4 regions of the Rhodoferax sp. GT1R46 genome follow, and region 1 is predicted to be linked to each of the others. Evidence: predicted binding sites of a transcription regulator. Region 1 holds the regulator's gene; each other region holds the start of a gene.
The links. The regulator sigma-54, encoded in region 1, starts transcription at its own class of promoters, with help from an activator protein. The targets are predictions, from matches to a motif close to TGGCANGNAANCTGCTTT.

Region 1 (7,674 bases):
GACCACGCCTACCCGCTCCCTCAACCTCATTGGCGCTACCAATTTCCGCGATCTGGGTGGCTACACGGGTCATGGCGGGCGCACGGTGGTGTGGCGCCGCATCTTCCGGTCCGACCATCTGGCTGATCTGACGGCGGCTGACACGGCGGCGGTGGCCGCCCTGGGGTTGGCGCGGGTGTGCGATTTTCGGGGCGTGGCAGAGCGCGCGCCGCTGGCCTGCGCGCTGCCTGGCGTGGCCGTGCACTCCTTGCCGGTGGAACCCACCGTGCTCAAGGCGATTCAAGCCCGGATGGAAGCCGGGCAACCGCTGACGGCCTCGGACACGGTGGGGCTGATGCAGCAAACCTACCGCGCGTTTGTGCACGACAACGCCCCGCGCTTTGCCGCGCTGTTTGGCCATTTGCTGGAGCACGATGCGCCGCTGGTCTTTCATTGCACCGCCGGCAAGGACCGCACCGGTTTCGCTGCCGCGCTGATTTTGCTGGCCCTGGGCGTGCCGCGTCCGGTGGTCATGCAGGACTACCTTTTGAGCAACGACTTCTATCCCGTGCCCCATGCCCCCGCCACGCAGGCGCCGCAGGAAGTGCTCAACGTGTTGTGGGGCGTGCAAGCGGCTTTTCTGCAGGCAGCATGGAATGCCGTGGATGCAGATTTTGGGGGTATACCGCGCTATATGGAGCAGACATTGGGGCTGGGCCCCCTGCAGCAGGCGCGGCTGGCGGAGCTGTATCTCTCAGCCCGATAGGGCCGTCTGATCGGGCATGCGCCAGCGCTCCAGCGCCTCAGCCAGACCCGGGCGCGCCAGCAAGTAGCCCTGGTATTGCAGGCAGCCCAACTCCCGAAGCGCCTCCAGTTGCGCGCCGGTTTCAACGCCTTCGGCGATGACTTCCAGCTCCAGCGACCGGCCCAGCGCAACAACCGTTTTGACAATGGCGGCATCGTCTGGATCACTCAGCAGGTCACTGACAAACGACTGGTCAATCTTGAGCTTGTCCAGCGGCAGGCGTTTGAGGTTGCTCAGGCTGGAATAGCCGGTGCCGAAATCGTCCAGCGCAAAGCGCACCCCCCGCTCTTTCAGCGCATTCATTTTGCTGATGACGCCCGCCACATCGTCAATCAACTGGCTCTCCGTCAGTTCCAGCTCCAGTTGCGACGGTGCCGCTCCCGTTTCAGACAGCACATCCAGCACCTCCTGCACAAAATCAGGTTGCCGGAACTGCCGTGCGCTCACATTGACCGAGATGTACAGGTGAACCATGGCCGGCTGGGCCGCCCAGCGCACCAGTGCCTCGGCTCCCAACAGGCGGCCCTGGCTATCGACTTGGGGCTGGTAGTGCAACAGGAATTCTCTTCGGGCCAGCGCCTCGCGCAGATCCGCCTCCAGGGCCACGCGGGCCGACATCTGGGCCTGCATGTCCGGGTTGAAGAAGCGCAAGGTATTGCGTCCGTCGGTCTTGGCCTGGTACATGGCGAGGTCGGCCCGTTTGAGCAGTTCTTCCAGTGTGCTGTGGGGGTCTGAGAACATCGCAATTCCCACACTCACCGTGCTCTGGTGGTTCACATTGCCCAACACATAGGGATCGGCGAGCGATACGACGATTTTCTGGGCTACGAGGTTGGCCTGGCGGGCGGCTTCCTGCAGATCGGGACTCAGGTCGTGCAGCATCACCACGAACTCATCGCCGCCCAGCCGGGCCAGAGTGTCCTGTTCCCGGATGCATTCCTTCAGGCGTTTGGCGGTCTGCTGCAGCAACAAGTCGCCCATGTCGTGCCCCAGCGTGTCGTTGAGGGCCTTGAAGTTGTCCAGGTCAATGAACAGCAAGGCACCGTCGTGTGCGGTTCGGTCGTGTGCTGCCAGGGTTTGCTGCATGCGGTCCATGAGCAGGCGGCGGTTGGGAAGCTGGGTCAACGGGTCGTAAAACGCCAGTTGGTGAATGGCCTCGCGGTTTCTCTTGAGTTCGGAAATGTCCGTGGAGATGCCGCACAGTGCATATATGCGGCCATCGGCCTGGCGCAGCGGCAGTTTCACTGAAAGGTAGGTGCGAGAGCTTGCGCCGTCCTGGGTGGTGACGATTTCCTCGTCAGAAACCCGTTCGCCGCGCTCCAGCACGCGCAGGTCGTTGCGGCGCAGTTGTTCTGCGGTGGCGGCATCAAACAGGTCGGCATCTCCATGGCCCACGACATCCGCCTCGGAGCGGTTGGTGGCTTCGTACATCCTGCTGTTGGCGTAGGTGTAGCGCAGGTCCGGGTCTTTGATGTAGATATGGGACTCGACGCTATTGAGGATGGTGGCGAGTCGGTCTTCACTCTCCCGCAGTCCGCGGGTTTTTTCAGCGACCCGGCGGCGCAAAAGCAATACAAATCCCACTGCGAACATCAGTAATCCGCCTACGGCCGACAGGGTCCACCACAAGGCGGCAGGGACCAGCGTGCGGGGCGGCTCGCCACCCCAGCGTGCCAACACGTCGAAATATGCCGACCCCGGCTTGTCGCGCCAGCTCTGCAAATGCTGGTCGATAGAAGCCAGCAGGTCCGCATTGCGGCCTTTGCCCGCAGCGTAAAACAAGCGGCTGGGCTGGAACATGATGGGTGTCTCCACCAGCTAGTAGCGCGGCGCCTGGAGCTCGCCGAACTGGTGGTTGGCGACCACGGCGTCTGCTTGTCCCGATGCGACTTTGGCGAAGCCGTCGGGCAGGCTGCCAACAGGCACCCATTGCGCAGCAACCCCAAAGCTGGCCAGCAGGCTGGCCAGGTGCTCTTGCTGAACGGACCCTTGCAGAACGGCAACCCGCAAGTTTTGCAGGTCCAGAAGCGACCGGATGTCCGTTCCCTTGCGCTGGTATAGCTGAGACCAGCTGTGCAGTGCCGGTGTCTTGTGAAAATCGAATAGCTGGGCGCGCTGCTCGCTGAAAGCCACATCGGGCATCAGATCAATGCGGCCCGCCTGCGTCGCTTCAAGGCAGGCTTGCCATTCGCACACGACCGGCACGAGCGTCCAGTCTTCATCCCGGGCTATCTCGCGCAGCAAATCACCAAAAATCCCGGAGGGCTGGCCATCGGCGCCCAGAGAAATCTTGGGCTCATTGGCATAGACGCCCACCCGCACTTCGCGAGCCTGCACTGCCGCACTGCACAGCCAGCAGAGCAGCATCACAAGCGCACGGTGCCGGACGAGCCTGAAAAACGCGTTTGGAGCCATTTCGACGCAATTATTGCGTAACGCCGCCACAACGGGTGAGATTAGCGTGACGGCCTCGCAATTCGTGCCATGCTCTCAGTACAATGGCAACAGCTCTTTTCGAGCAAGTTTCGTGCCTTTATGAAAAACATCTATTTATTCCTGTTTTTGCTGGCGACCTGTATCGGGTTTGCGCCCTCGTCGTGGGCCGAAAAAGCGGACCGCAGCAAGCCCATGAACATTGAGGCGGACGCGCTGCGGTACGACGACGTGAAGCAGGTCAGCCTGTTTACGGGGAATGTCGTCCTGACCAAAGGAACCATCGTGATTCGGGGCGCCCGGCTTGAAGTGCGCCAAGACCCTGAGGGCTACCAGTTTGGCGTGGTGACGGGCACGGCCGACAAGCTGGCCTTTTTCCGTCAAAAGCGGGAGGCGCTGGAGGAATACATTGAAGGCGAGGGCGAATCCATTGAGTACGACAGCCGCGCAGACACGGTCAAATTCATCAAGAAAGCCCTGCTACGCCGCCTGCGTGGCACCACGGTGGGTGACGAAATCACCGGTGGCCTGATTGTTTATGAAAACCTCACCGATATGTTCACTGTGGATGGTTCTGCCAGCAAGGCCGCCGGTGCAGCGCCCAGCGGCCGTGTGCGCGCCATGCTGATACCCAAACCCGAGGGGGCCGCCGCGGCCCCCACTCCGGCCACGCCGATTCCCCCGCTGCGCTCCACCACCACCCTGGGGGGCGCGCCCAAGTGACCGCGCTACTGGAGCCATTCGCAGAAAGCACCCCTGACACCGGGCCGGACACCGCCATTGGCCGGCTTGAAGCACGGCACCTGCAGAAGTCGTACGGCAAGCGCCAGGTGGTCAAGGATGTTTCCCTGACCGTGCGCACCGGCGAAGTGGTGGGTTTGCTGGGCCCCAATGGGGCGGGCAAGACGACGTCGTTTTACATGATTGTGGGCCTGCTGCGCGCCAGCGCGGGCGAAATCACCATTGACGGACAAAGCATTGAGCACATGCCCATCCACCGCCGCGCGCGCCTGGGCCTGGGTTACCTGCCGCAAGAGGCCTCTATTTTTCGCAAACTCAATGTCGAAGACAACGTGCGCGCCGTGCTGGAGTTGCAGCTCGATGACGCAGGCAAGCCGCTCAAGAGCCCCGAGATTGAGCTGCGCCTGACCGCCCTGCTGCAAGACCTGCGGGTGGAGCACCTGCGTGATTCGCCAGCGCTGGCCCTGTCGGGTGGTGAACGCCGCCGGGTGGAAATTGCCCGCGCACTGGCGACACGTCCGCGTTTCATTCTTCTGGATGAGCCCTTTGCCGGTATTGACCCGATTGCCGTGATCGAAATCCAGCGCATCATCAATTTCCTGAAATCCCGCAACATCGGGGTTCTGATTACCGACCACAACGTGCGCGAGACCCTGGGTATTTGCGACCACGCCTACATCATCAGCGAAGGTGTGGTGCTGGCCCAAGGCACCCCGACCGAGATCGTGAACAACGCCGATGTGCGTCGCGTGTATCTCGGCGAACACTTCAAAATGTAGGCCAGCGCAATGAAACCCGGTCTTTCACTGCGCGTTTCCCAGCATCTGGCGCTCACGCCCCAGTTGCAGCAGTCCATCCGCTTGTTGCAACTCTCCACATTGGAACTCAGCCAGGAAGTGGAGCAGATGCTCGACGAGAACCCGTTTCTGGAGTTAACCCAGGACGAGGCCCCGCGTGAGGATTTCGGTCTGCCCCAGGCCGACACGCCCGTGAGCGAAGGGGAGCGCGAGATGGAGCATGCTCCTAATTCGATAGCTGAGTACGCAGATTCCACGGGGGCTAGCAGCACAAAAGACGATGAAGCGACGCCGCTGTCTTCGGACGATGAGCCCAGTTGGGATGGCGACGGCACGACCGAGCTGGTACCCGACGATGGCGAATGGGGCACCGACGCCAAGGCCAAAGCGAACAACCTGGGTGATGGCGAAGACGTGGATGCCACCGAGCTGGCGCGCTCACAGGAGTCCCTGCAATCGCACCTGCATCGCCAGGCATTGCGGCTGCGCCTGAGCGAAGAAGACCGCGGCGCGCTGCGCTTTCTGATCGAGTCCCTGAATGACGATGGCTACCTGGAAGAGCCACTGGAAGAGCTGGCCCGCGGGCTGGCCGGGGACGATGAAGAGCAGGTCGAAAACCTGGTGCACCACTTCACCGTGGCACTGGGCCTGCTTCACAGCCTGGAGCCCGTAGGCGTGGGCGCACGCGACCTGGGTGAATGCCTGCGTCTGCAGTTGCGCGCGCTCATGGCGTTGGCCAAAGCGGAATCGGAGTCGCCGGAACGCCGGGCCGTACTGGCGGTGGCCCTGGGCATCTGTGAGCAGCCCATGACCTTGCTCGCCCGCCGGGACGTCAAAACCCTGATGCAGCGCTGCGGCGGCACCGATGCGCAGACGCGTGACGCGATTGCCCTGATTAGCCGGCTGGAGCCTAAGCCGGGGCGGCGTTTTGTGGATGTGGAGCGCAATATTGTGGTGCCCGACGTGCTGGTGCTGCCGGTGGCGAAGACCAGCCCGGGCATGACGCCCAAGTTTCGCGTCATGCTCAACCCCGAGGTGATGCCCAAGCTGCGGGTGCACGATATTTATGCCAATGTGTTGCGCAACCACCGGGGTGGCAAAGACGCCGCCAGCTACGCCGGCTTGCAGCAGCGCCTGCAGGAGGCACGCTGGTTCATCAAGAACATCCAGCAACGCTTTGACACCATCCTGCGCGTGAGCACGGCCATCGTGGAGCGGCAAAAGAGCTTCTTCACCCACGGCGAACTGGCCATGCGCCCCCTCGTTTTGCGTGAAATTGCCGATGAGCTGGGCCTGCACGAATCCACCATCAGCCGGGTCACCACCGCCAAATACATGGCCACGCCGTTTGGCACATTCGAGCTGAAGTATTTCTTTGGCTCGGGGCTGGGCACCGAATCGGGTGGCAATGCCTCCAGCACGGCGGTGCGCGCCCTCATCAAACAATTCATCAGTGCCGAGAACCTGAAAAAGCCCCTGAGCGACAACCAGATTTCCGAGATGCTCAAAGAGCAGGGAATTGATTGCGCCCGCCGCACTGTAGCCAAATACCGCGAAGGGCTCAAGATTGCGCCCGCGTCGCTGAGAAAAGACCTATGAACCAACTCCAAATTTTTCTCCCCTGCGCCGCGGGCGTGGAGGATTTTCTGGCCACCGAGGTGCACGACCTCACGGGTTTGAAGGGTGAGGACCTGCTCACGCGCCGTGGCGGCGTGATGGCCCGCGCCTCCTGGCGCGACGCCATGCGGCTCAATTTGCACAGCCGCCTGGCGCAGCGCGTGCTGGTGCAGTTGTCGTACACCGACTACCGCAGCGAACAGGACCTGTACCGGGCGGCGGCCGATGTGGCGTGGGAGGTCTGGTTCACACCCAAACAAAGCATCAAGGTCGAAGTGACGGCGCAGCACAGCCCGCTCACCAGCCTGAATTTTGCCGCGCTCAAAATCAAGGATGCGGTGTGCGACCGCTTTCGCGACAAGGCCCACGGCGTGCGCCCCGATGTCAATACCCAGTGGCCTGACGTGCGCATCTACGCCCACCTGACCACCGAAACCTGTTCGCTCTACATCGACACCTCGGGCGAACCCCTGTTCAAGCGCGGCTGGCGCGAAGACAAGGGCGAGGCGCCGTTGAAAGAAACCCTGGCCGCGGCCATGATTGCCGCCAGTGGCTGGGCTGATGGCGATGGCGACTTGCTGCCGCTGTATGACCCCTGCTGTGGCAGCGGCACCATTGCCATTGAGGCCGCGCAGATTGCCTGCAACATCGCCCCCGGTTCGCTGCGCCACTTTGCCTTCGAGAAATATTTGCCGTTTCAGGCACACGTCTGGTCTGCTATCAAATCAGAAGCGGCTGACGCAGTCGTCAAGCCGGCTGCAGGTCAAAGCGCCTTGATTTACGGCAGCGATGTGTCGCACCGTATGGTCGATTTTGCCCAGCGCAATGCCGAGCGTGCCGGCGTGGCCGACGTCATCGAGTTTCGCGGTGGCGATGCGCTGCAGCGCATGCCACCAACCGAGTTGCCTGGGGTGATGCTGCTCAACCCGCCCTACGGCGAACGGATTGAAGTCGGCGGTATTGCTGGTGCGGGTGCGCGCGAGCAGGCGCATACCGAAGACGGCGGCGAATTCTTCAGCCAGCTGGCCACGCACTGGAAGAAAAACTTCTCGGGCTGGACCGGCTGGATCCTCACGCCCGACCTCAAATTGCCCAGCAAGATGCGCCTGAAAGAGTCCCGCCGCGTGCCGATGTGGAACGGCCCGATTGAATGCCGCATGTTCAAGTTCGACATGGTCAAGGGCGCGGCCCGCGCCAAGCCCGTGGGTGATGCGGGTGCGGGCGTTGAACAATCCGCTCCCAAAAGTGGCGCAACGGGCAACCAGGCCCATGAAGACAAGAAACGCGCCGACCGCAAGGCCA
Region 2 (7,674 bases), on a different contig from region 1:
GGGGCTTGGACTTGCATTTTCCATCCATAGGTCATCGAATCCCACTGACCCGGGGTACGGTTGTAATTTTCGACACTGGCCAGCCTCACGCCGTGATTCAACGCCATAGCAGCGGCTTTTCCGTAACCGACTTTCCACCCGAACAGGATTGGACTCAACTGTTCCTGACCTGGGAGCTTCCCATCGAAGATGCGCATGTTGCGCACGCACTCCAAGTCACCTTTGACGACGATTCTGCAACCTCGTCGCTACTGGGTGAAGAGCAAATCTGGATGGGCGGCGCACCAGCCGTTGTGTGCCCGAATTCTGGTCGGTGGTGCACGACGGACTGATCGGCGGGTCGCAATCCGGTGCGACAATGCCCGGGCAGCCGACACACCCTAGGCCATACTCACGACTAATGCCCAGCGATCGGGCACACCAGCAACAAGGAGCAGGCGTGAAGTCAGCAAGTGACCAATGGTTTGACGAGGCGTACTACCAGCGCTATTACTTCGACAAGAAGACCAGCGTGGTCGACCCTGAGCATGTTGAGCGACTGGGCGCTTTCGTGTGCAGCTACCTCAAGTACCTGCGCGTGCCCGTCAAGCGGGTGCTGGATGTAGGCTGCGGCATTGGCCTGTGGCAGGGTGCCGTGGCCAGGCACTTTCCAGACGCCAGTTACCACGGTGTGGAGTACAGCGAATACCTGTGCGGGCGCTTTGGGTGGGAGCGCGGATCGGTGGTGGACTACCCGTGCGACCAGCCGTTTGACCTGGTAATCTGCCAGGGCGTGCTGCCCTACCTGAGTGCGGCAGACCTGCAGCTTGCATTGCGCAACCTGGGCAAGCTCAGCCGGGGCGCGCTGTATGTCGAAGCCGTGGCGCGCGAGGACTATGAGCGCGGCACCCTCGACGAAGAGCTGACCGACCCCCGCCTGTTCCGCCACCGGGCACAGCTGTACCGGCGCGGCTTGTCGGAGGGCTTCCAGGAACTGGGTGGCGGCGTATGGCTGAGCCGCAAGGCCGAGGTGCCGTTATTCGAACTCGAATGCACGGGCGGCCGTTGACCATAGCCGATACATCCCTTACTCCGGGTATTGGCGTGACGAACGTGGCAACACACAAGCCTCCAAACAACGATTCCTGGTGCCAATGCAAATATAAATTCGCGAAAAATAGGCATGGCGTATCATCTACGGTGTATTGCTGAGTTATCAGTAACACTGGTTTGCGGTGAATGTCAGTCTCGCGTCTGCTTTAAGTCTTCATTGGTTTGTTGTTTTCGGTTTTGGACTCCATCGCGTTTTAAGTTATTTTTAGGAGTCCTATCATGGGCAACAAACTTTACGTAGGCAACCTGCCTTATTCTTTCCGTGACGAAGATCTGCAACAAGCATTCGGCGAACACGGTACCGTCACCAGTGCCAAGGTCATGATGGAACGTGACACCGGACGCTCCAAGGGTTTCGGCTTTGTGGAAATGGGTGATGACGCTCAAGCACAAACGGCCATCAACGCCATGAACGGCCAACAATTCGGCGGTCGCGGTCTCGTTGTGAACGAAGCCAAACCGATGGAAGCTCGTCCTCCCCGCAGTGGCGGCGGATTCGGCGGCGGCGGCTACGGCGGTGGCGGTGATCGCTCCGGCGGCGGCGGCTACGGCGGTGGCGGTGATCGCTCTGGCGGTGGTGGTTATGGCGGTGGCCGTAGCAGCTACTAAGCAGCGAACGGGTTCATCCCAGCAAAAAAAGGCCCTTCGGGGCCTTTTTTTACGCCAATCCATTGGCTTACTTGGGCAGGAATAGCAACCAGAAGACCAGCATCACATTGAACAGCAGGCTCAACCCCAACGCAAGTTTCCACACCGCCGTGGGGTCGCGTTGCAGCAATGGTGTGGATTGCGGTGCATTCAAGGGCCGCGCAGCCCCCCGCTCCAGCGCCAGCAGCAGTTCTTCGGCCGTCTCAAAGCGCTGACGTCTATCTCTGGTAGGGCAGCACATCGCCATAGGGGATTTTTCCGCCGCACAGCAGCTGGTGTCTACCACGCTGGCTTGGATGGCAAAGACCCATTACTCGGGGTTCATGTAGCTGGGACTGCCGGCATGCAGAAAACGGGCCGCCTCAAGCTCGCGCCCGCTCAGGGCCACGCCCAGGCCCAACGCGCGCGGCCTGCGTGGCCACGCCAACGGCCTGGGGCAGGCTGAAACGGTGGTGGCGGTCCAGCATCTGCTGCAGGGTTTCCCCGGCATGCCAGTCGTACAAAAGATAAAGCCGCTGGGCGATGTGGATACCGCTGTGCCTTGCGCCAATGCCACCAAGTTGCTGGATGCACGGCTGAACTGCATGCGCGTGGCCAGCCAGGCCTAGTGTGCCAGCATGGCGCGCTCTTCCACATCGCGGACGCGCTGGGGGTGCAGGGTTTTGATGGCATACAGCTTGCCACGGCACGCACCCTGCGCAGGGGCCAGCTCACTGACCTGGTAAACGATGTTGATGCCGTTGTCCGCCACCACAGCGGTGACGTTGTCCAGGCTGCCGTGTTTGAGGGCCTGCTCAATCAGGGCTTCACTCATGTTTGTTGCATCGGGCAGTTTTGCAAAGTCGGGGAGTCGTTTGGCCGGCACCTTGTTGTGTACGCCGTCGGTCAGCAGCACAAATACGTCTCCCACCTGCACATCGCCCTGGCTGTAGTCCACCACCAGCCGGTCTTCAATACCCACAGCGCGCAGCAGGTAGGCGCGGTTGTCCCTCTCGTGGGCCAGCGTATAGGACTGACCGCGTACCACCAGCGCAGTCAGGGTCGTGAGGCCCACCACAGGAGCGCGGCGGTGGTTGATACCCGCCAGCCACGCGTTTTGCGCGGCGATGGCGCCCAGGGCCTCTTGGCCAGGCTCGGGCAGCATGGCGGCCACGAAATCTTCGTTGCGGTCTTTTTTGCCCGCCTGTGAGGCGAAGGCGAAGCCGATGTCGATTTCAAATGCCATGCACCACGATACGCAAGTTTGGCACCCACTTTTGGTGCATCGCAATAAATCAGGCTGCGGTGCGATCGCTCAACTGCCCGCCAGCAGGTGCATGCCGCGCTCGTAATGGGCCGATAAGGCCTCAAACCCATCCAGCAGCTTTTCACTGGCCGCGCCAAGGCCTTCGAGCCGGGTCAACTGCTCCGGGGCCGCCACACGCCGTGCATCCTTGAAGGCCGCCAGCATCTGCAGCCAGCCAATGCCTGCGGCCTCCAGCAAGCTGCGTATCTCGGAGGTGCTCAGGGGCAAACCATTGAGGTAAGTCAGGGCCTGCTCAAAAGCGGCCCTGGACTCGGCCATGCCGGCCTCAGCGCGCTGCGCCAGCGGGTCATCATTGGGTGCTCCCAGCACCGCCAACACGGCATATTTGGCGAACCGCTGCGAGAGCATGCGCTGGCGCCCAGCAATATTGAGCACCTTCAGCGGCGCCGTCAAACCGGCACCCTCCAGACTGGCCGTGAGGCGCTCAGCGCCTTGCAGAAGAAGCTCGGCCAACTCATCCGCCAGCGTATAAGAAGCGGTATCTGAGCCCGCCTGCCCTGGCGATACGGTGCCCATCAGCACCGGCTTCAACCGCGCCCAGGTCTGTACGATTTGCGCCAGAAGGTCGCCATACGTGGGTTGCGAAAGAATTTTGCCCAGATGCGACAGATTGCCATCGACGCGCTGCACTGAATCCTGCAACTGGGCACTGGACTGGGCTGCATCGACTCCCGCCAGCCGCAACCAATGCAGCTTGACCAGCCGCTGTGACAGCATGCGCAGCTGCCCCGACCGGTTCACGGCCTCTGCAAAATGCGCTGAATGAATGATGTGCTGCGACACCTGGCCCAAGCGCTGGTTGGTGTGCATGGAGGCCGTGCGCAGAATCTGGAAGGCATCGTCGTCCGACACCCCGCGTGCGTGCATCAGGATGCCCTTGGCACGGTCCACCATCTTGCGTTCTTCAAATCGCACGGAGATGTCCTGCAAGGCATCGCGCTGCGCCTGCTCACGCCGAAACCGGGCCTGGGCCAGGTGAATCAGCGGGCGCAGGCGGTTGGCGCCATAGCCGTTGACCACATAGGCGTGGATGCCGGACTCGGTGGACTCGGCAATCGCGCCGGCGTCGGTGTCGCTGGTGAAAACGACTACAGGGCATGGCGCGGTCTGGACAATCACCTGGGTGGCAGCAAACAGCGCCGGACCGGACTGTGGCGCATCACAAATCACCACATCGGGTGCATGGAGCGCCACCGCCTGCACCAATTTGCTGCGGTCTTGCACCACGGCCAGTACCTCGATACCAGCCGCCGCCAGATCGGCTGCCAACATGGGGGCACCTTGGAGGCCATTCACATAGATCAACGCAGAAGTCATAAAAAACACATTTTGAGAGAGAAAAACCCGTCCTGCTGCATGCAAGTCGCGCACCAGACGCCAGGGGTCTCGCCGTGCAGCATGCCAGCCCGGCTGATCATATGGCACAGGTCTTGCGTAGAGTGTGGCGGGCGTAACGGAGCGTCCAATCTTAGCGATAGCACTGCGGGTTCTGCGTACAGCGACGTACGCAATGGTGTGCCTTACATCGGCTGCAAAGCCGGTTTGCCTGTTCTCAGGTGTGAGCATCATGTCGACCCCTATTTGGTGCACACCCCCTGTTTCTTTTTTTGGCTTGCAGCCTGCGCTCAAGCCATGGCGTATCGATATTTGGAGTGCCCACAATGAAGAAATCAAAATTGGTAATGATCGGCAATGGCATGGCGGGCGTTCGCACGCTGGAAGAGCTGTTGAAAATCTCGCCCGACCTGTATGACATCACCGTGTTCGGCACCGAGCCCTACCCCAACTACAACCGCATCCTGCTCTCCCCGGTGCTAGCCGGCGAGCAGACGCTCGACGAGATCGTTCTCAACTCCTGGGAGTGGTACACCGACAACCACATTACCCTGCACGCTGGCTGGACCGTCACCAGCGTGGACCGTGTGCGCCGCGTGGTGCACGCAGAAAACGCTGCTGGCGAAAAAATCAGCGCCGAATACGACCGCTTGCTGATTGCCACGGGCTCCAACCCCTTCATCCTGCCCATTCCGGGTAAAGACCTGGAAGGCGTTATCGCCTACCGCGACATCGCCGACACCAACGCGATGATTGATGCCAGCAAGAAGTACAAGCGCGCCGTGGTGATTGGCGGTGGGCTCTTGGGTCTGGAAGCGGCCAACGGCCTGATGCTGCGCGGCATGGATGTAAGCGTGATCCACGTGATGCCCACACTCATGGAGCGCCAACTGGACTCGGTTGCCGGCAAGATGCTGGAAAAATCACTACAGGAGCGCGGCCTTCGCTTCTTCATGGGCGGACAAACCCAGGCATTGATTGGCGACCAGGACGACGGCAAGGGTGGCCGCGTGATGGCGCTGCAGTTCAAAGACGGCACCGAAATCCCGACGGATCTGGTGGTGATGGCCGTGGGCATTCGCCCCAACACCGCCTTGGCAGAGGCCATGCGTCTGCATGTCAACCGTGGCATTGTGGTGACCGACACCATGCAAACCGTGACCGACGCACGCATTTACTCGGTGGGCGAATGCGCGGCGCACCGCGGCATTGCCTATGGGCTGGTAGCCCCTTTGTTTGAACAAGGCAAAGTGGCAGCCAACCACCTGGCGATGTTTGGCATTGGCCGCTACACCGGCTCCCTCACCTCCACCAAACTCAAGGTCACCGGTATCGACTTGTTCTCTGCGGGTGACTTCACCGGGGGCGAGGGCTATGAAGAAATCGTCATGAGCGACCCTTACGGCGGCGTCTACAAAAAGCTGGTACTCAAAGATGACAAGCTGGTGGGTGCCTGCCTGTATGGCGACACCGTGGACGGCAGCTACTACTTCAAGCTGCTGCGCGATGGCCGCAGCGTGGCCGACATCCGCGACAAGCTGATGTTTGGCGAAAGCAACATTGGCGATGTGGGCCATGAGGGCCACAGCAAGGCCGCCAGCATGCCCGACACTGCCGAAGTGTGCGGTTGCAATGGCGTGACCAAGGGTGCCATCTGCAAGGCGATCAAGGAAAAAGGTCTGTTCACACTGGACGAAGTGCGCAAGCACACAAAAGCCAGTGCATCGTGCGGCTCATGTACCGGTCTGGTGGAGCAGATTCTGATGTTCACTGCGGGTGGTGATTACTCGGCAACGCCCAAAACCAAGGCCATGTGCAGCTGCACCGACCACGGCCACCAGGCCGTGCGCGACGCCATCAAGACCAGCAAGTTGCTGACCATCGGCGATGTCTTCAAGTTCATGGACTGGAAGACCCCCAATGGTTGCGCCAGCTGCCGCCCGGCCGTTAACTACTACCTGATTTCCACTTGGCCCAAAGAGGCCAAAGACGACCCGCAAAGCCGCTTCATCAACGAGCGCAGCCACGCCAACATCCAGAAGGACGGCACCTACAGCGTCATCCCCCGCATGTGGGGGGGAGAGACCACGGCCGACGAGCTGCGCCGCATCGCGGACGCGGTGGACAAATACAAAATACCGACCGTCAAGGTAACGGGCGGGCAGCGCATCGACTTGCTGGGTGTGAAGAAAGAAGACCTGCAAAACGTCTGGAAAGACATTGGCATGCCCAGCGGACACGCCTACGCCAAGGCACTGCGCACGGTGAAGACCTGCGTGGGCTCTGAGTGGTGCCGCATGGGCACACAGGACAGTACGCAAATGGGCAAAGACCTGGAGCGCGCCATGTGGCGCATGTATGCACCGCACAAGGTGAAGTTTGCGGTTTCGGGCTGCCCGCGCAACTGCGCCGAGGCTGGCATCAAGGACGTGGGCGTGATCGGTGTGGACAGCGGCTGGGAAATGTATGTGGCCGGCAATGGCGGCATCAAGACCGAGGTGGCGCACTTTCTGGTGAAGGTGAAAACCGCCGCGGAGGTGCTGGAGTACACCGGCGCCTTTTGCGAGTTGTACCGCCAGGAAGGCTGGTACCTGGAGCGCACGGTGCATTACGTGAACCGCGTGGGTCTGGACTACGTGAAGAAGCGCATTCTCGAAGACCATGAAGGCCGCAAGGCCCTGTGGGAGAACCTGCAGTTTGCACTGGATGGTGAGCCCGATCCGTGGTTCGATTTCAAGGAAGCGTCTGTGGACACGCGCCAGTTCGACAAGCTGCCCGCTTGAGATCACCAGCCCCTAAAAATGTAACGAAATAGGCCGCTAGCCCCCGTGTGGATTGCGCTGGCAGCTATGAAAGGTATAGCAAGATGACTGAATGGAAAAAAATCTGCTTCGTGACCGACATTCCGGTACTGGGCTCGCGGCGCGTATCCCGCGCCCAGGGGATGGACGTCGCCGTGTTTCGCAACGACCAGGACCAGGTGTTTGCCCTGCTGGACCGCTGCCCACACAAAGGCGGCCCGCTGTCGCAAGGCATTGTGTTCGGCACCAGCGTGGCCTGCCCGCTGCACAACTGGACCATTGGCCTGAAAGACGGCTGCGCCAACGCACCTGACGAAGGCTGCACCCAAGCCTTCCAGGTGAAAGTGGTCGACGGCGCAGTGCACCTGCACAGCACCGAGCTGGCCACGCTGGCGATTGATCTGAAGCCCCCGGTTGCCGGACCGGCGCTCAAGCAAACAACCAGCGCGTGAGTTCAACAACCGTTCGGTCAATGGAATAGTCCTGATGCGC
Region 3 (7,674 bases), on a different contig from region 1:
AGGACCGATGAGCGTGGCGCGGCCTCCCACGGCGGCCCAGATGGCAATCTCGATGGAGTTGGCAGGGCTCATTTCACTGGGGTTGATGATGCCCACCTGCGGTACATAGAGTGCACCCGCCACTCCGCACATCATGGCCGAGATGGTCCAGATGGTGAGCTTGAAACCAATGGGGTTGTAGCCCGAGAACATGACCCGTGTTTCGGCATCCCGCACGGCCTGGAGCACACGACCAAACTTACTGTTCACCAGCCAGCGCCCCAGCAAAAAGAAGCCCAGCAATGTGACTGATGTCAGCACAAACAGCGTCATCCGCATCTCTTGCGTGGCAATCGGAATATTGAGAAGCCGCTTGAAATCGGTAAAACCGTTGTTGCCGCCAAAACCGGTTTCATTGCGGAAGAACAGTAGCATCGCCGCAAACGTCATGGCCTGGGTGATGATGGAAAAATACACGCCTTTGATGCGCGAGCGAAAGGCAAAGTAGCCAAACACAAAGGCCACCAGTCCCGGTACCGCCACCACCAGAAACAGCGTGGCGATGAAGCTGTCGCTGAAGGTCCAGTGCCAGGGCAAAGTCTTCCAGTCCAGAAACACCATGAAGTCCGGCAGGTTGCTTTTGTAATTGCCGTCGGTGCCAATCTGGCGCATCAGGTACATACCCATGGCATAGCCACCCAACGCAAAGAATAGCCCGTGGCCCAGCGACAGAATGCCGGTGTAGCCCCAGATCAAATCCATCGCCAAAGCGCAGATGGCATAGCACATGATCTTGGCGATCAGGCCCACCGCAAAATCGCTCAGATGGAAAATACTGCTGGCAGGCACCCACAGGTTGAGCATGGGCACGCAGGCACACAGCAGAACCAGCGCGACCAGCCAGGCGCTCCAGCCGGTGCGGGTGAGCAGGGGCGCGGGTTGGGGTAAGTTGAGGGTGCTCATGCTTCTGCGCTCCGGCCCTTCATGGCGAATATGCCTTGCGGACGCTTCTGAATAAAGATGATGATGAAAACCAGCACGGCAATCTTGGCCAGCACGGCACCGGTCCAGCCCTCCAGAAACTTGTTCAACACGCCCAGGCCCAGCGCCGCATACACGGTGCCCGCCAACTGGCCGACACCGCCCAGCACCACCACCATGAACGAATCCACGATGTAGCCCTGTCCCAGGTCAGGCCCTACGTTACCGACCTGGCTGAGAGCACAGCCGGCCAGTCCGGCAATGCCGGACCCCAATGCAAAGGCGTAGGTATCAATGCGGGCGGTATTCACGCCCATGCACGCCGCAATGGGGCGGTTTTGTGTGACGCCGCGCACAAACAAACCCAGCCGGGTTTTCTCAATCAAGAACCAGACACCAAACAACACTGCAAACGCAAAGCCCACAATGACCAGCCGGTTGTAGGGCAGAGACAGATTGCCCATAACCTGCACCCCGCCGCTCATCCAGCTGGGGTTTTCTACCCCCACGTTTTGCGCGCCAAACAAGGTGCGCACGAACTGCATCAACACCAGGCTGATGCCCCAGGTCGCCAATAGCGTTTCCAGCGGACGACCGTACAGAAAGCGGATCACGCTGCGCTCCAGCGCGGCACCCACCAGTGCAGACGCCGCGAAGGCTACCGGCACGGACGCCAGCAGGTACCAATCAAACGCGCCTGGAAGATATTTCTGAAACACGCCCTGCACCACATAGGTGGCGTAGGCACCAATCATCATCAGTTCGCCATGGGCCATATTGATCACGCCCATCAGCCCGTAGGTAATGGCCAGTCCCAGCGCCACTAATAGCAATATGCTTCCCAGACTGATGCCACTGAAAATGGCGCCCAGACGGTCGCCCCAGGCCAGACGTGACTCCACCTGACTCAGGCTGAGTTGCAGGGCACTCTTCACGCCTGGGTCGGCCTCGATCTTCAATCGCTCGATCAGGAGAGTTTTGGTTGCGGCCTGCGTGCTTTGGGCCAACAGGGTGGCGGCATCCAGCCGTTTGGCTTTGTCCGCACTGCTGAGCATGGCGGCAGCGCGCAACAGTCCCAGCTGGTCCTTGATATCGGGAACGCTCTCCATTGCAAAGGCTTTGTCGAGCAAGGGCAGCTTGCTCTCATCGACCTCACCCTGCAGGGTTTTGACGGCGTCGCGTCTCACCATCGCGTCAGCGGACAGCAACTTGAGTGACGCCAGCGCGGTATCAATCTCACCGCGCATGCGGTTGTTGTTCATCACGTCCTCAGCGGTTTCGGGCAAGGTGGCCTCGGTGCCGGTGACCGGATCGATGGCCTTGTCTTCTTTCACAATCACAGGCTTGCCTGCCACCACTTTCACCGCTTCATCAGACAGTGCCTGGATGAATTGGGCCGTCTTGTCGTCGGCACCGGCTATGGATGCACGCAGTGCTTCAATGCGGGCATCGCCATCGCCAATTGCAATGGCTTTTGCCTCGTCAGCCGTCAATGCGTAAGCGTGGGTAGCTATCAATAAAATAGCAAGCAACAACCGCTGGTGTATTCGTTTTGGCATGCGCCAGTTTCCTCAAGTGATTGAAACAAGCCGCCACCGCTGTTGAAGCGATGGCGGCTGTCACTCCCCGCTTTTTGCCTTATTTCGCGACCGGCTCGTCAGGCTTCTTGTCGTTGCCTTCGATGTAAGGGGACCATGGCTTGGCCTTCACAGGGCCCGGCGTCTTCCACACCACGTTGAACTGGCCATCTGCCTTGATCTCACCAATAAACACCGACTTGTGCAAGTGGTGGTTCTTGTCATCCATCTTGCTCATGATGCCGCTGGGTGCCTTGAAGGTCTGGCCGGCCATGGCAGCGATGACCTTGTCCACATCGGTGGACTTGGCTTTCTCCACGGCCTGTTTCCACATGTTGATGCCGATGTAGGTGGCTTCCATCGGGTCATTGGTCATAGGCTTGTCCTTGTGACCGGCGATGCCCTTGGCCTTGGCGTAGTCAGACCACTTCTTGATGAACTCGGTATTGGTTGGGTTCTTGATCGACATGAAGTAGTTCCATGCAGCCAGGTGACCCACCAGCGGCTTGGTGTCCACGCCGCGCAGCTCCTCTTCACCCACAGAGAACGCCACCACGGGCACATCCTTGGCCTTCAGACCGGCATTGCCCAGTTCTTTGTAGAAAGGCACGTTGGAGTCACCATTGATGGTGGACACCACGGCGGTCTTGCCACCGGCGGAAAACTTCTTCACGTCCGCCACGATGGTTTGGTAATCGCTGTGGCCAAACGGGGTGTACTTTTCGTCAATGTCGGTGTCTTTCACGCCCTTGCTCTTGAGGTAGGCGCGCAGAATCTTGTTGGTGGTACGGGGGTAGACGTAGTCGGTTCCCAGCAATACCCAACGCTTGGCGCCGCCGCCTTCTTTGCTCATCAGGTAATCCACAGCCGGAATGGCCTGCTGGTTAGGCGCGGCACCGGTGTAGAACACATTTTTGCTCAGCTCTTCACCTTCGTACTGCACGGGGTAGAACAGCAGGCCGTTCATTTCTTCAACCACTGGCAATACCGACTTGCGCGACACGCTGGTCCAGCAACCGAAGATGACGGCGACCTTGTCTTGCGTCAGCAGCTGCTTGGTTTTCTCAGCGAACAGGGGCCAGTTGCTTGCTGGGTCCACCACCACGGGTTCGAGCTTCTTGCCCAGTACGCCGCCCTTGGCGTTGATTTCGTCAATGGCCATCAGCACGGTGTCTTTCAACACGGTTTCAGAGATGGCCATGGTGCCGGACAGGCTGTGCAAAATGCCCACCTTGATGGTGTCAGCGGCATATGCCGGTATTGCCGACAAGGTGGTCAGAGCGACGGCGGCAGTAAGCGCCTTGAGTGTGAATCGACGTGAATTAACGCGTTGCATGTGTGCTTCTCCGGTTGGTGAACAGTTCGTAAGTCGTGGTGCGCTGGCTGCCAAAACAGCTTTTGCGACACGATGAATGAACTGTAGGGAAGCCATGCCGCTGGGGAAATACGCCGAGTGGCGTACAAGGTCGGCCAGAGACGGCGGCTTGTCACGAGGGCCCCGTGGAACTACCATGCCAAGATGCCAACCGCCGGTTCCCACCGCAAACAGCCCGTACTGGGCAAGCTCATGCCCCCTCGGCTGGGCCGTGTGTTTGATCGCCAGCGCCTGTTCGCGCTGCTCGACACACGCTTCGAAGCGCCTGGCGTCTGGATTGCCGGTCCGCCCGGGGTCGGCAAGACGACACTGGTCGCCACCTACCTAGAAGCACGCGGCATCCAGACGCTGTGGCTTCAGATCGACGCAGGGGATGCGGACCCGGCAGCGTTTGTGCATTTTCTGAACCTCGCTCTGGCTGACGCAGTGCCCCGCCGACGCCTGCGGCTCGCCGCACCCACTGCAGACGACCTGCGGGACGTTGCGGGGTTCATCCGTCGCTGTTTGCGCTACCTCGCTGCCACGCTTGAAGTACCCTGGGTTCTGGTGCTGGACAACATGCAGGAGATCGCAACCGCATCCCAACTGCACGCCGGTCTGGCTGCCATGCTGGCCGAACTGCCCCCTGCAGCCCACCTGGCGTTTATCAGCCGGGACCTTCCGCCAGCCGCATTCACGCGTGCCCTGGCAGCGCAACAGCTCGGCTTGATAGACGCCCAAGACTTGCGCTTCACTCTTGACGAAACCCGGACGCTGGTGGCACTTCACGGGCATCCGATCCAGCCGGATGCATTGCAGGAAAGTACCGACGGCTGGGCAGCCGCGATGATTCTGATCATGGCCGCACGTGGCACGCCAACGCCAAGCGAGGCGATCAGCAACGGGCCGGCGCGCGGCCCCTTGTTTGCATTCTTTGCAGGTGAGGTGCTGGCCAGGATGCCGCCGGGTGACGCCGCCACGCTAGCCTGCATTGCGTTCCTGCCGAGTACGACGCCAGCCATGGCCGCGTCCATCAGCGGGGATTCCCGAGCCAGTCTGTTGCTGGCTGACCTGGCCGCGCGCAGCCTGTTCACCGACCGGCGATCCGGCGCGGAACCCGTCTACACCTTTCACGCCCTGTTCGGAGAGTTCCTGCGCGCGCACGCGGCGGCCTCACTAACGCCAGATGCATTGCAGGCCTTGCACCTTCGGGCAGCGCGGCTGCTAGCGGTACACGGACAGGTCGACGTGGCGATCACCCAGCTGATGGCCGCCAGTGCATGGGACGATGCCACGCTGCTGCTGGAGGAACACGCCGGTCACTTCGTGGCGCAAGGGCGCACGGCCTCGATACGGGACTGGATTCTCGCCCTGCCAACAACCCTGCAGCAACGGCCCGCCATGCACTACTGGCATGGCGTTTGTGAGCTCGCATCCAACCCGGGACTGGCGCTGAACGAGCTGGAGCGGGCCCGGCACGGGTTCGATGCAGTGGGAGATACGGCGGGCTTGTTCCAGACGGCCGCCGCAGCGGCCGATGCCATCGTCTTTCTCGGCGACCGGCTGGATGTGCTGGAGCCCTGGATCGTCATTCTGAGCGCGCATGCGCCGGCCTATCTGGCGCAACGCCTCGTTCAGCCCGACATGGACCTCGACCTGCGGGTCTTGCCCGGACTGCTGGCCGCTTACGTCAACCGGAGAACGGCAGACCCGCTCACCGCGCGACTGGCGGATGTGGCCGAAGCCCTGCTCGACCAGCCGCACGCCGCCAGCCAGCGCATCCTGCTGGGCTCGCTGGCGACCTATCTGATGTGGACCGGCCAGCTGGCGCGGCTCGATCGCATCATGGTCAAGATTGACCGCATGTGCACAGTGCAGCACACGGCTGCGGCGACCCGGCTGCGCTGGTACGGCGTGGGCGTGTTGATCCGTTCGCTGCGCGGTCTGGTCGACGAGGCCCTGGCAGATGCCCAGGCTGCGCTGGACGTGGCCGCCGGGCAACCCGCCATGATGGCCAAAGCGCACCTGTTAATGGTGCTGGCCGCACTGGCCGCACTGGACGCGGGACGGGCACGCACCCATCTCCAGGAGGCGGCAGCACTGATGGTTCCAGGCAGCCCGATCGACGCCACCACCTATGGCTTTCAGCGCGGCGTTCTGGCCCTGCTGGACGGCGACTGGCCAACCGCCCTGCGCGTCATGGAGGATGCGCTGACCAGCGGGCGCGCATCCGGTTGGCCCTTGCGTGAGCACATCGCATTGCTGGGCGTCGCTGTGGCCGCCACGCAGAATGGCCGTTTTGACCAGGCGAAGGTCATGCTGCAGGAGGCCGTAGCCCACCCGTTCCATGCAGTGTGCACCTGGCACCACTGGATTGAGGCGCTGGTGGAGGCCCACCTTGCCGATAGCCAGGGCGACCTGCCGCGCTGTCTCAACGCCCTGCACCGGGCCTTTGCGGTGTCCCGGGCGCACGGGTTCGACTACGGCCCTCTGCTGTACTGCTGTGGCAACACCATGTCCAGGCTGTGTGGACTGGCCATGGCCCACGGTGTCGACGCACCCCTCGCTCTGGCTATCGTGCGCCGGCATGCGCTGCCCGCGCCCGCCAACGCGGGCGAACAATGGCCCTGGCCCATCCGAATCCGCTGCCTTGGGCACTTTGCTATTGCGTGCGACGGGCAATCGCTGGCGCAGTCACGTAAGGAAAGCCGCAAACCGCTGGATTTGTTGAAACTCATGATCGCGCTGGGTGGTACTGCGGTTCGGGCCGATCGGCTGGCGGCATTGCTATGGCCCGAGATGATGGGCGACGCGGCGCAGAACTCCTTCGACAACGCGGTTCACCGCCTGCGCAAACTGATCGGTGAGCGCCATATCATTTTGCAGTTGGGCGCCTTGAGCCTGAACCCGGCCACCTGCTGGACCGACGTCGCAGAACTGGAAACCTGCTTGCGGCGAGTGGACACGCTCACAACGGCAGCGGAACCGGTTGATGTGGCGGGCATCGTTGACCATGCACTGGCGCTGTACCAAGGCGACTTCCTGGCGGGTGACGACAGTCACCCCGACGTGCTGGTGGCGCGCAACCGCCTGCGGGCCCTTTTCGTGCGCCAGATGGCCACCCTGGGCGCCCTGCTGGAGGCCCAGGGTCGACCTGAGCGCGCGGCGCTGGTGTACCGACGGGTAATCGAGCGCGAGCCACTTTCCGAGGACATGGTCCGCCGTCTCATGCTCTGCCTGCAAAAGCTGGGCCTGCGGGCCGAAGCCTATGAGGCCTACCGAATCTGCCGCCAGCAGTTGTCGGTGGTGTTGGGGATTCGGCCATCCGCCGAGTCCGAGGCACTCGCGGCGACACTCCGCGAAGCTTGAATCCGGCCGGTTGCGGCGCGGGTTTGCGAATCTCTAAGTCATTTCTAGGTGAGTGGCCCTTACCGTGGCATCACCGTTCAATGACTGGAGAACCCCATGTACGACCCCACTACTTCGCGACGCGCCTTTCTTCGCCACAGCACTACCCTCACAACGCTCACCGCGCTGTTCGCTCTGGGGGGCCAACGACTGGCCACTGCGCAGCCCATTGCCGGGTCACTGCGGATCCTTTGCAGCGGGCCAGCAGGCAGTATTCCCGACATCATTGCGCGCCGCTACGCTGAACAACTCGCAGGGCGATTTGCCGGCGGCGCGGTAGTAGACAACCGCGTCGGTGCCGCTGGCCAGATTGCCGTGGGAGCCTTGAAGCAGGCCAGCCCTGACGGCACCACAATCCTCCTCGCGCAGGGTGCC
Region 4 (7,674 bases), 280 kb from region 1:
CGAGCAAGCGGCCAGGGTTGAAGAGCCCCTGGGGATCAAACGTCTCTTTGAGGCGGCGTTGAATTGCTGACTCTGCCGAATTTTGCAAAGAAAATAGGCCGCCAGCCCCCGTGGATGTTGCACCAGCAGCTACAAAAAGTGTAGCGTGACCGCCATTTTCGCGCGCCAGCGCCTGCAGCTTGGAGGCCGCATCGACCGGTGCCCACAGCCAGCGCAGCCCGCCGTGCCATTCCACCAGTTGGGGCCAGGGCAGATTGAAGGCTGGCGCAGTTTGCGCGACGCTTAAGCGCCACAAGGCCAGGTCACTGGCGGGCTTCGCCACGAAAAAGGGCAATTGCTGGTTGCGGCACAAGGCCCAGTCACCCTGCGCCTGTGGATTGTCCATGCGGGTGCCCGTCTGCTCGGCCAGCATCTTCTGGCACGCGGCCTCCACCGCAGCCACTGCGCCGCGCAGGCGCACAAACAGCAACTCACGCCCCCCTTTTGGAGCCGTGGTATCGGATTCGTCACAGACCCAGCAACTGGCATTGAGCGGCAGCGGCTGGCCACCCCAGGTGTGCAGTTGCTCCAGTGCCTGTGCCTGCGGCATCTCAAACACCAGCGTGGCCTCGGCAGGTGCCACAGGTAACACTTTCAGCGAGATCTCGGTCAACAGGCCCAAGGTGCCCATAGCGCCCACCATCAGGCGCGACACGTCGTACCCGGCCACATTTTTCATGACTTGGCCGCCAAAGGTGAGTGCTTCGCCACGGCCATTGATCATCTTCAGGCCCAGCACGTAATCGCGCACGCCGCCGACACTGGCGCGTGCGGGCCCCGACAGTCCGCAAGCCACCATGCCGCCCACGGTGGCACGCGCGTTGCCCGACCAGGCAAAGTGCGGGGGCTCAAAAGGCAGACACTGCCCTTTTTCAGCCAGCAAGGCTTCCAGCTCGGCCAGCGGCGTTCCCGCGCCAGCGGTGACGACCAACTCGCTGGGCTCATAGCTGACGATGCCGCTCAGGCCAGTCGTGTCCAGCACCTCACCCTGTGGGCTTTGGCCGTAAAAGTCTTTACTGCCACCGCCCCGGATGCGCAGAGGGGTGCCGTCGGTCATCGCCGCGTGAATGCGGTCGGTAATGTGAAGAAGCGAAGAGTCCATGGTTTGCATGGTTGGGATGGTAAGGGGCTGCGTCACAGGCCGCGTGAATTTTTTGAAGCACGCTGCCTCAAAAATTTACTCAACGAAGAAATTGACCGGCAAACCCGCCACATCCACCCGCATGGAGAACACCGCGCCCGAGAGAGGAAACTGCTGCAATTCGGCGGCGCTGCGTCCATGGCGCGCGGTCGTAATAAAGAGTGTCTTCAGGTCTTCTCCGCCAAAACAGGGCATGGTGGGGCATTGCGCGGGCGTGGGGTACTCGGCCAGCAACGCGCCGCTGGGCGCAAACTTGCAGATGCGGCGGCCTTCGAACATGGCGCAGTAGTAGTTGCCTTTCACATCCACCGCGGCGCCATCGGGGCGTCCGCGGTAATCCGTCTGCTCGAACTGCCACAGTGCCGGCTTGGGGTCGAACTGCTGAAAATGGCGGTGTGCCGACACCGCGTTGTCCATCACGTCATAGGTCCAGGCGTGCACCACATGGCTGGGGGTGTCGGCCCAATACACCGTGCGGCCATTGGGACTCCAGGCCAGGCCATTGCCCGTCAACGCATGGTCAGCCATGCGCTGGATAACGGGCGCGCGGCCCTGGCGGCAGTCGATGGAATACAGGGCCGCGCTGCGGTTGACCTTGGTTTCGTCAATCGTTCCCACCCAGAAGCGGCCCAGGGCATCGCACTTGCCGTCGTTGGCGCGCACGGTGGCGGGGTCATACGGCAAGGTGGCGACATGCTGCAGGGGGCCACCCCATTCGCGCGCCCGGAACACACCGTGGCGCAAGGCCATCACAAGGCCGCCGCTGGCTGCCGGTGCAATGCAACCCGGCTCGGTCGGCATATCCCACGACTCTACGGACCCCATCGCCACGTCAGCGCGCAGAATTTTTTTACCGGGAATATCTACCCAGTACAGCATGCGGTCCTGCGGATGCCAGAATGGCGACTCACCCAGTGCGTACGTAAGCGGGCTGAAGGTTTGCCAGCTCATGGGGCACGCTTCACTTCAATGCGCATTTCGCATGAAAAAGTCTGACCGGGCTGCAGAATGCACACGCCCAGATCCTGCGCACTGGCGCCGGTGCGGGCCATCAGGTGGAGTGCGTTATTGACATGGCTGACCGGCTCGATGGCAATGTCGCCACGCTCCGGTGTGGTGAACACCACCAGACGACTCAAGTTGGAGCTGACATGGGTGTGCAGGACGTGATCATGCAGGTGCAGCACCCCGCTCCAGCCATCAAAACAATGGTCCACCGCCAAGGTGCCGCAGTCAGTGTTGAGACCCGGGTTGGCAACACGCTGTGTGGGCAATTTATCCGCACCCATTTCCCAGCGGCCCGTGGAGTCAAAGGCAATATGGCTGTTGGGGCGTTTTTCAAAATAGGGATGCCAGCCCAGCCCCACCGGCGCCGACACGGCGGACTGGTTGGTGATGCTCAGACCCATCTCCAGCGCGTTACCACTCAGTTTGAAGGCCTGCGAGCTGTCAAAGTCAAAGGGCCAGGCGGTATCGGCCTTGTGCTCGTAGGACAAGAGTGCAAACCGGTCATTGGATTCCAGCACCGCCCAGGGCCGCTCCCAACCCACACCGTGGATGGCATGCGGCTCGGGCTCAAAATTCTTGACCAGCGGGTGGTCGGTACCCTGCCACTGCAGGCTGGCATGCCCCACCCGGTTGGAAAACGGCACCAGCGGATAACTGGCCGACTGGCGCACCGAATGCAGGTCCTGCGCGCGGGTGGAGTGCAGCACAGGATCACTGCCCAGCCACAAACCGGCAATGCAGCCGCCCAGCTCGGGTTTGATTTCGCAGAGCAGTTCATCACAGCGCAGGATCAGCGGGGAAGTCATGGTGAAGGGTCTCGGTTGGGGCATTCCGGCGGGAACGCACTGCACAAGTGAAATTGTGCACCGGGATTACCAAAAAAAAAGGCCCGGAAGAACCGAAGTTCTACCGGGCCCCCGCAGGAACGCAGTCTTAGCGGTTGTAAGCGGTCTCGCCGTGTGACGTGATGTCCAGGCCTTCGCGCTCGTCTTCTTCGCTCACCCGCAGGCCGATGGTCAGGTCAACCAGCTTGAACGCAATGACCGACACCACACCCGACCACACGATGGTCGTCAGCACGGCTTTGGCCTGGATCCACACTTGTGCGCCGATGGAGTAATCCGCAGCAGTGATGCCGGTGGCAGTAACCCAATCCGCCACGTAGCCCGGGCCACCCAGGGAAGGCGATGCGAACACGCCGGTGAGCAAGGCGCCCACGATACCGCCGACACCGTGCACGCCAAACACGTCCAGCGTGTCATCCGCACCCAGCATCTTCTTCAGACCCGTCACACCCCACAGGCAGGCAAAGCCACCCACTGCACCGATGACCAGCGCGCCGCCGATGCCGACGTTGCCGGCAGCCGGTGTAATCGCAACCAGACCGGCCACTGCACCGGATGCAGCACCCAGCATGGAAGCCTTGCCTTTGTGCAAGGACTCACCAATCGACCAAGCCAGCACAGCGGCAGCGGTAGCACCAAAGGTGTTGATGAACGCCAGAGCAGCGAAGCCATTGGCTTCCAGAGCGGAACCGGCGTTGAAACCAAACCAGCCCACCCACAACAGGGACGCACCGACCATGGTCAATGTCAGGCTGTGAGGCGCCATGGATTCTTTTCCGTAGCCGATACGCTTGCCAACCATGTAAGCACCCACCAGACCTGCAACGGCCGCGTTGATGTGAACCACGGTACCGCCAGCAAAGTCCAGCGCGCCCGACTGCCACAGGTAACCGGCAGTGGCATTGAGCTTGTCGACCACTTCCTTGCTGGTGTAGGCATCAGGACCCGCCCAGAACCAGACCATGTGCGCAATGGGCGCATAGCTGAAGGTGAACCACAGCACCATGAACATCAGCACCGCGGCGAACTTCATACGCTCGGCGAATGCACCCACAATCAATGTGCAGGTAATTCCGGCGAACGTGGCCTGGAAGGCGGCAAACACGATCTCGGGAATGACCACGCCCTTGCTGAAGGTAGCTGCATTGGCGAACGTGCCAGCCGCGTTGTCCCAGATGCCCTTCATGAACAGCCGGTCAAAGCCACCGACGAAGGCATTGCCCTCGGTGAAGGCCAGGCTGTAGCCATAGATGAACCACAGCACCACGATCATCGAGAAGGTGACCATGACCTGCATCAGCACGGACAGCATGTTCTTGCTGCGCACGAGGCCGCCGTAGAACAGAGCCAGGCCAGGCACAGTCATCAGAATGACCAGCAGGGTGGAAACCATCATCCAGGCGGTGTCGCCTTTATTCGGGACGGGTGCAGGTGCTGCAGCGGCCGGTGCAGCTTCAGCTGCGGCGGGTGCTGCAGCAGCCATGGGTGCAGCAGCGGGGACAGCCGCGTCTGCGGGTTTGGCTTCGGCGGCAGATGCGGTTGCCGCTGGAGCCTCCGCAGGAACCGCGGTTTGCGCCAGTGCCAGGGAACCTGCGGTCAGGATGCCCCAACCCAGAGCGAGGGATACGAGTAGTTTTTTCATGATGTTTCCTGAGTCTTGATCAGTGGGATGTCACAAGGCTTCGTTGCCGGTTTCGCCGGTGCGAATGCGAACAACCTGCTCCAGGTTGTAGACAAAAATCTTGCCGTCTCCGATCTTGCCGGTGCGCGCTGCACCTTCAATGGCTTCGATCACGCGTTCCACCAAGGCGTCGTCAATGGCCGCCTCGATCTTGACTTTGGGCAGAAAGTCCACCACGTATTCGGCACCGCGGTACAGCTCGGTGTGTCCTTTTTGACGACCGAAGCCCTTGACTTCAGTCACGGTGATGCCTTGGACGCCAATACTGGACAAGGCTTCTCGCACCTCATCGAGCTTGAACGGTTTAATAATGGCCGTTACGAGTTTCATGTGTTCACCTCAGCTTATGAATAGTGGGTTGCAGGCACCAGATCTGACTGATCTGCTTCTCCAGTAGATCGGGAGATATTTCGAATAAGCATGCTCCGTGCCAACTGCAATTTGCCAACCACATCTCTTTCTGTCCACCAACAAACTGCGGCTTGCGTTAAGATAACTGTATAAAAATACAGCATGCACCTTGCTGGTGCTTTGCATTCCTGTGCACCGCAATATTGCGCACCGTTTTTGGGAGAGTTGTGAATGAGCTTATCTTTGGTGCAGAGTCGCGCTCTGCTGGGACTGGAAGCCGCCAAGGTCACCGTCGAGGTGCATCTGGCCAACGGATTACCCAGTTTTACCCTGGTCGGCCTCGCGGATGTGGAAGTGAAGGAAGCCCGCGAGCGGGTGCGCTGCGCCATCCAGAATGCGGGCCTCACCTTTCCCCACAACCAGCGCATCACCGTGAATTTGGCCCCGGCCGACCTGCCCAAAGACTCCGGCCGGCTGGATTTGCCGATTGCGCTGGGCATCCTGGCGGCCAGTGGCCAGATCGACGGGACGCGCCTGGCTGACTACGAATTTGCGGGGGAACTGTCCTTGTCGGGCGAACTTCGCCCGGTGCGCGGCGCCTTGGCCACCGCCCTGGCCTTGCACACCGGCAAGGTGGTAACCCGCCTGGTGCTGCCGCCCGGCAGCGCCGAAGAAGCTGCCCTGGTGCCCGGCTCCCATGTCTACCGTGCCCGGCATCTGCTGGACGTGGTGCGCCAGTTTGTGCCCGCAGGCGCCTCGCAAGACACGCTGGCGGCGATGGGCCTCCATGAGGTCAACCCTGCAGATGACGGATGGGCACGGGTATCCCAGGTGCCGCCCGTCGCGCAAGCGCATGGGGCCGATATGGCCGACGTCAAAGGCCAGGCCGCTGCCAAACGCGCACTGGAGATTGCCGCCGCCGGCGGCCACAGTGTGCTGCTGAGCGGGCCACCGGGCTCGGGCAAGTCCATGCTGGCCCACCGTTTTGCGGGCTTGTTACCCACCATGTCGTGCGATGAAGCCCTGCAAAGTGCGGCTATTGGATCCTTGAGTGGCCGGTTTTCCATCGCGCGCTGGGGGCAGCGCCCCACCTGCAGCCCCCACCACTCGGCCAGCGCCGTGGCCATGGTGGGCGGCGGCTCCCCACCCCGCCCAGGTGAAATCTCGCTGGCCCACCATGGGGTCTTGTTCCTCGACGAAATGCCCGAATTCCCCCGCGCAGCGCTGGAGGCTTTGCGTGAGCCGCTGGAGACGGGCACCATCACCATCTCCCGCGCGGCACGGCGCTCCGAATTTCCCGCACGGTTCCAGCTGATTGGCGCGATGAACCCCTGCCCGTGTGGCTATCTGGGCTCCACCAGCCATAGCTGCCGCTGCACACCCGACCAGGTGCACCGATACCAGTCCAAGCTCAGCGGACCTTTGATGGACCGCATTGATTTGCATGTGGAAGTGCCCGCCTTGCCCAGTGCCGAGCTGTTGAATGCCCCACCGGGCGAGTCCACTGCCGGAATCCGTGAGCGCTGCACCGCGGCGCGCCAGCGGGCGCTGGACCGGCAAGGCAAAACCAATCTGGCGCTTCAAGGCCAGGAGCTGGACCTGCATGTGTTGCTGGACGACGCTGCCGCCAAGTTCTTGAACGTGGCCGCCGCCCGGCTGGGTTGGTCGGCCCGCGGTACGCACCGAACCTTGAAGGTAGCCCGCACTATTGCGGATCTGGCCGGGGCACAACACACCCAGGTGAGCCATCTGGCCGAGGCGATGCAATACCGCAGAACATCGGCACGGCCTTTATAAATGCTACTAATTTAATAGCTGCTTGCGCATATTCCACGGGGGCTAACGGGTGATTTTGCTTGGATAATCTCCATAATTGACCCGTACCCATGCCCATGCAAGACACCCCAAGCACCCCCTACAACCCGCGCCTGGTCGGCTGGCTGTCGCTGGGGCAGCTCATCAGCTGGGGCAGCTTGTTCTACACCTTCACCCTGATCATGGGGCCGGTGGAACGCGAGCTGGGTCTCAGCCGGGCGCAGTCCTCCCTGGCGTTCAGCCTGGCGTTGCTGGCCGAGGGGCTGATGGCTTACCCGGTGGGCCGCTGGATTGACCAGGGGCATGAGCGCAAGGTCATGACCGCCGGGTCAGTGCTGGCCGGCCTGTGCCTGCTGGCCCACGGCTGGGTGAGCAACCTGGCCGGGTTCTACGCCGTGTGGCTGGGCCTGGGTGTTGCCATGGCCGGCGTTTTGTACTCGCCCGTATTTGCGGTGGTCACTCGGCGCTTCCCCGGCGACTTTCGCCGCGCCATCATCACCATGACGTTTCTGGGCGGGCTGGCCAGCACGGTGTTCATTCCGTTAACCGCCTGGCTGATGAATGCCACCGGCTGGCGCCATGCGCTGGGCTACCTGGGCGTGCTGCATCTACTGGTGTGTGCGCCGCTGCATTTCTTGAAACTGCGCAACGCGCCCCGGCGCCGCTCCGCGCCCGCGCACGGCGGCACGCAAACCGCATCCAGGCTGGCACACCACGTTTTTAGCGCACCGTTTCTGTTCATTGGTGCCTTTGTGGTGCTGATGATGGCCGTCACCGTCGCATTGCCCGCCCAC

Region 2: nirB (nitrite reductase large subunit NirB) is a predicted target of sigma-54. The motif match lies at 4,466-4,483, and genes of this name have one in related genera.
Region 3: urtA (urea ABC transporter substrate-binding protein) is a predicted target of sigma-54. The motif match lies at 4,037-4,054, and genes of this name have one in related genera.
Region 4: glnK (P-II family nitrogen regulator) is a predicted target of sigma-54. The motif match lies at 5,130-5,147, and genes of this name have one in related genera.

The regions. Positions count from the first base shown of each region.
Region 1 covers NZ_JBWMBC010000002.1:93,808-101,481, reverse strand. The annotation lists gene AC097W_RS05855 (tyrosine-protein phosphatase) at 1-745, shown strand, start outside; gene AC097W_RS05860 (type I restriction-modification system subunit M) at 1-2, shown strand, start outside; gene AC097W_RS05850 (putative bifunctional diguanylate cyclase/phosphodiesterase) at 734-2,584, opposite strand; gene AC097W_RS05845 (transporter substrate-binding domain-containing protein) at 2,603-3,151, opposite strand; gene lptA (lipopolysaccharide transport periplasmic protein LptA) at 3,320-3,940, shown strand; gene lptB (LPS export ABC transporter ATP-binding protein) at 3,949-4,737, shown strand; gene rpoN (RNA polymerase factor sigma-54) at 4,747-6,354, shown strand; gene AC097W_RS05825 (THUMP domain-containing class I SAM-dependent RNA methyltransferase) at 6,351-7,674, shown strand, end outside.
Region 2 covers NZ_JBWMBC010000001.1:447,723-455,396, reverse strand. The annotation lists gene AC097W_RS02190 (hypothetical protein) at 1-332, shown strand, start outside; gene AC097W_RS02185 (methyltransferase) at 440-1,048, shown strand; gene AC097W_RS02180 (RNA recognition motif domain-containing protein) at 1,312-1,701, shown strand; partial or broken gene AC097W_RS02175 (bifunctional protein-serine/threonine kinase/phosphatase) at 1,769-2,152, opposite strand; gene AC097W_RS02170 (PP2C family protein-serine/threonine phosphatase) at 2,345-2,965, opposite strand; gene AC097W_RS02165 (type IV pili methyl-accepting chemotaxis transducer N-terminal domain-containing protein) at 3,035-4,363, opposite strand; gene nirB (nitrite reductase large subunit NirB) at 4,708-7,164, shown strand; gene nirD (nitrite reductase small subunit NirD) at 7,248-7,634, shown strand; gene AC097W_RS02150 (nitrate reductase) at 7,669-7,674, shown strand, end outside.
Region 3 covers NZ_JBWMBC010000009.1:50,077-57,750, reverse strand. The annotation lists gene urtC (urea ABC transporter permease subunit UrtC) at 1-942, opposite strand, end outside; gene urtB (urea ABC transporter permease subunit UrtB) at 939-2,519, opposite strand; gene urtA (urea ABC transporter substrate-binding protein) at 2,599-3,873, opposite strand; gene AC097W_RS17540 (BTAD domain-containing putative transcriptional regulator) at 4,057-7,260, shown strand; gene AC097W_RS17535 (tripartite tricarboxylate transporter substrate-binding protein) at 7,357-7,674, shown strand, end outside.
Region 4 covers NZ_JBWMBC010000002.1:378,145-385,818, forward strand. The annotation lists gene glcE (glycolate oxidase subunit GlcE) at 1-1,150, opposite strand, end outside; gene AC097W_RS07245 (SMP-30/gluconolactonase/LRE family protein) at 1,217-2,131, opposite strand; gene AC097W_RS07250 (aldose epimerase family protein) at 2,128-2,994, opposite strand; gene AC097W_RS07255 (ammonium transporter) at 3,122-4,675, opposite strand; gene glnK (P-II family nitrogen regulator) at 4,706-5,044, opposite strand; gene AC097W_RS07265 (YifB family Mg chelatase-like AAA ATPase) at 5,297-6,862, shown strand; gene AC097W_RS07270 (MFS transporter) at 6,958-7,674, shown strand, end outside.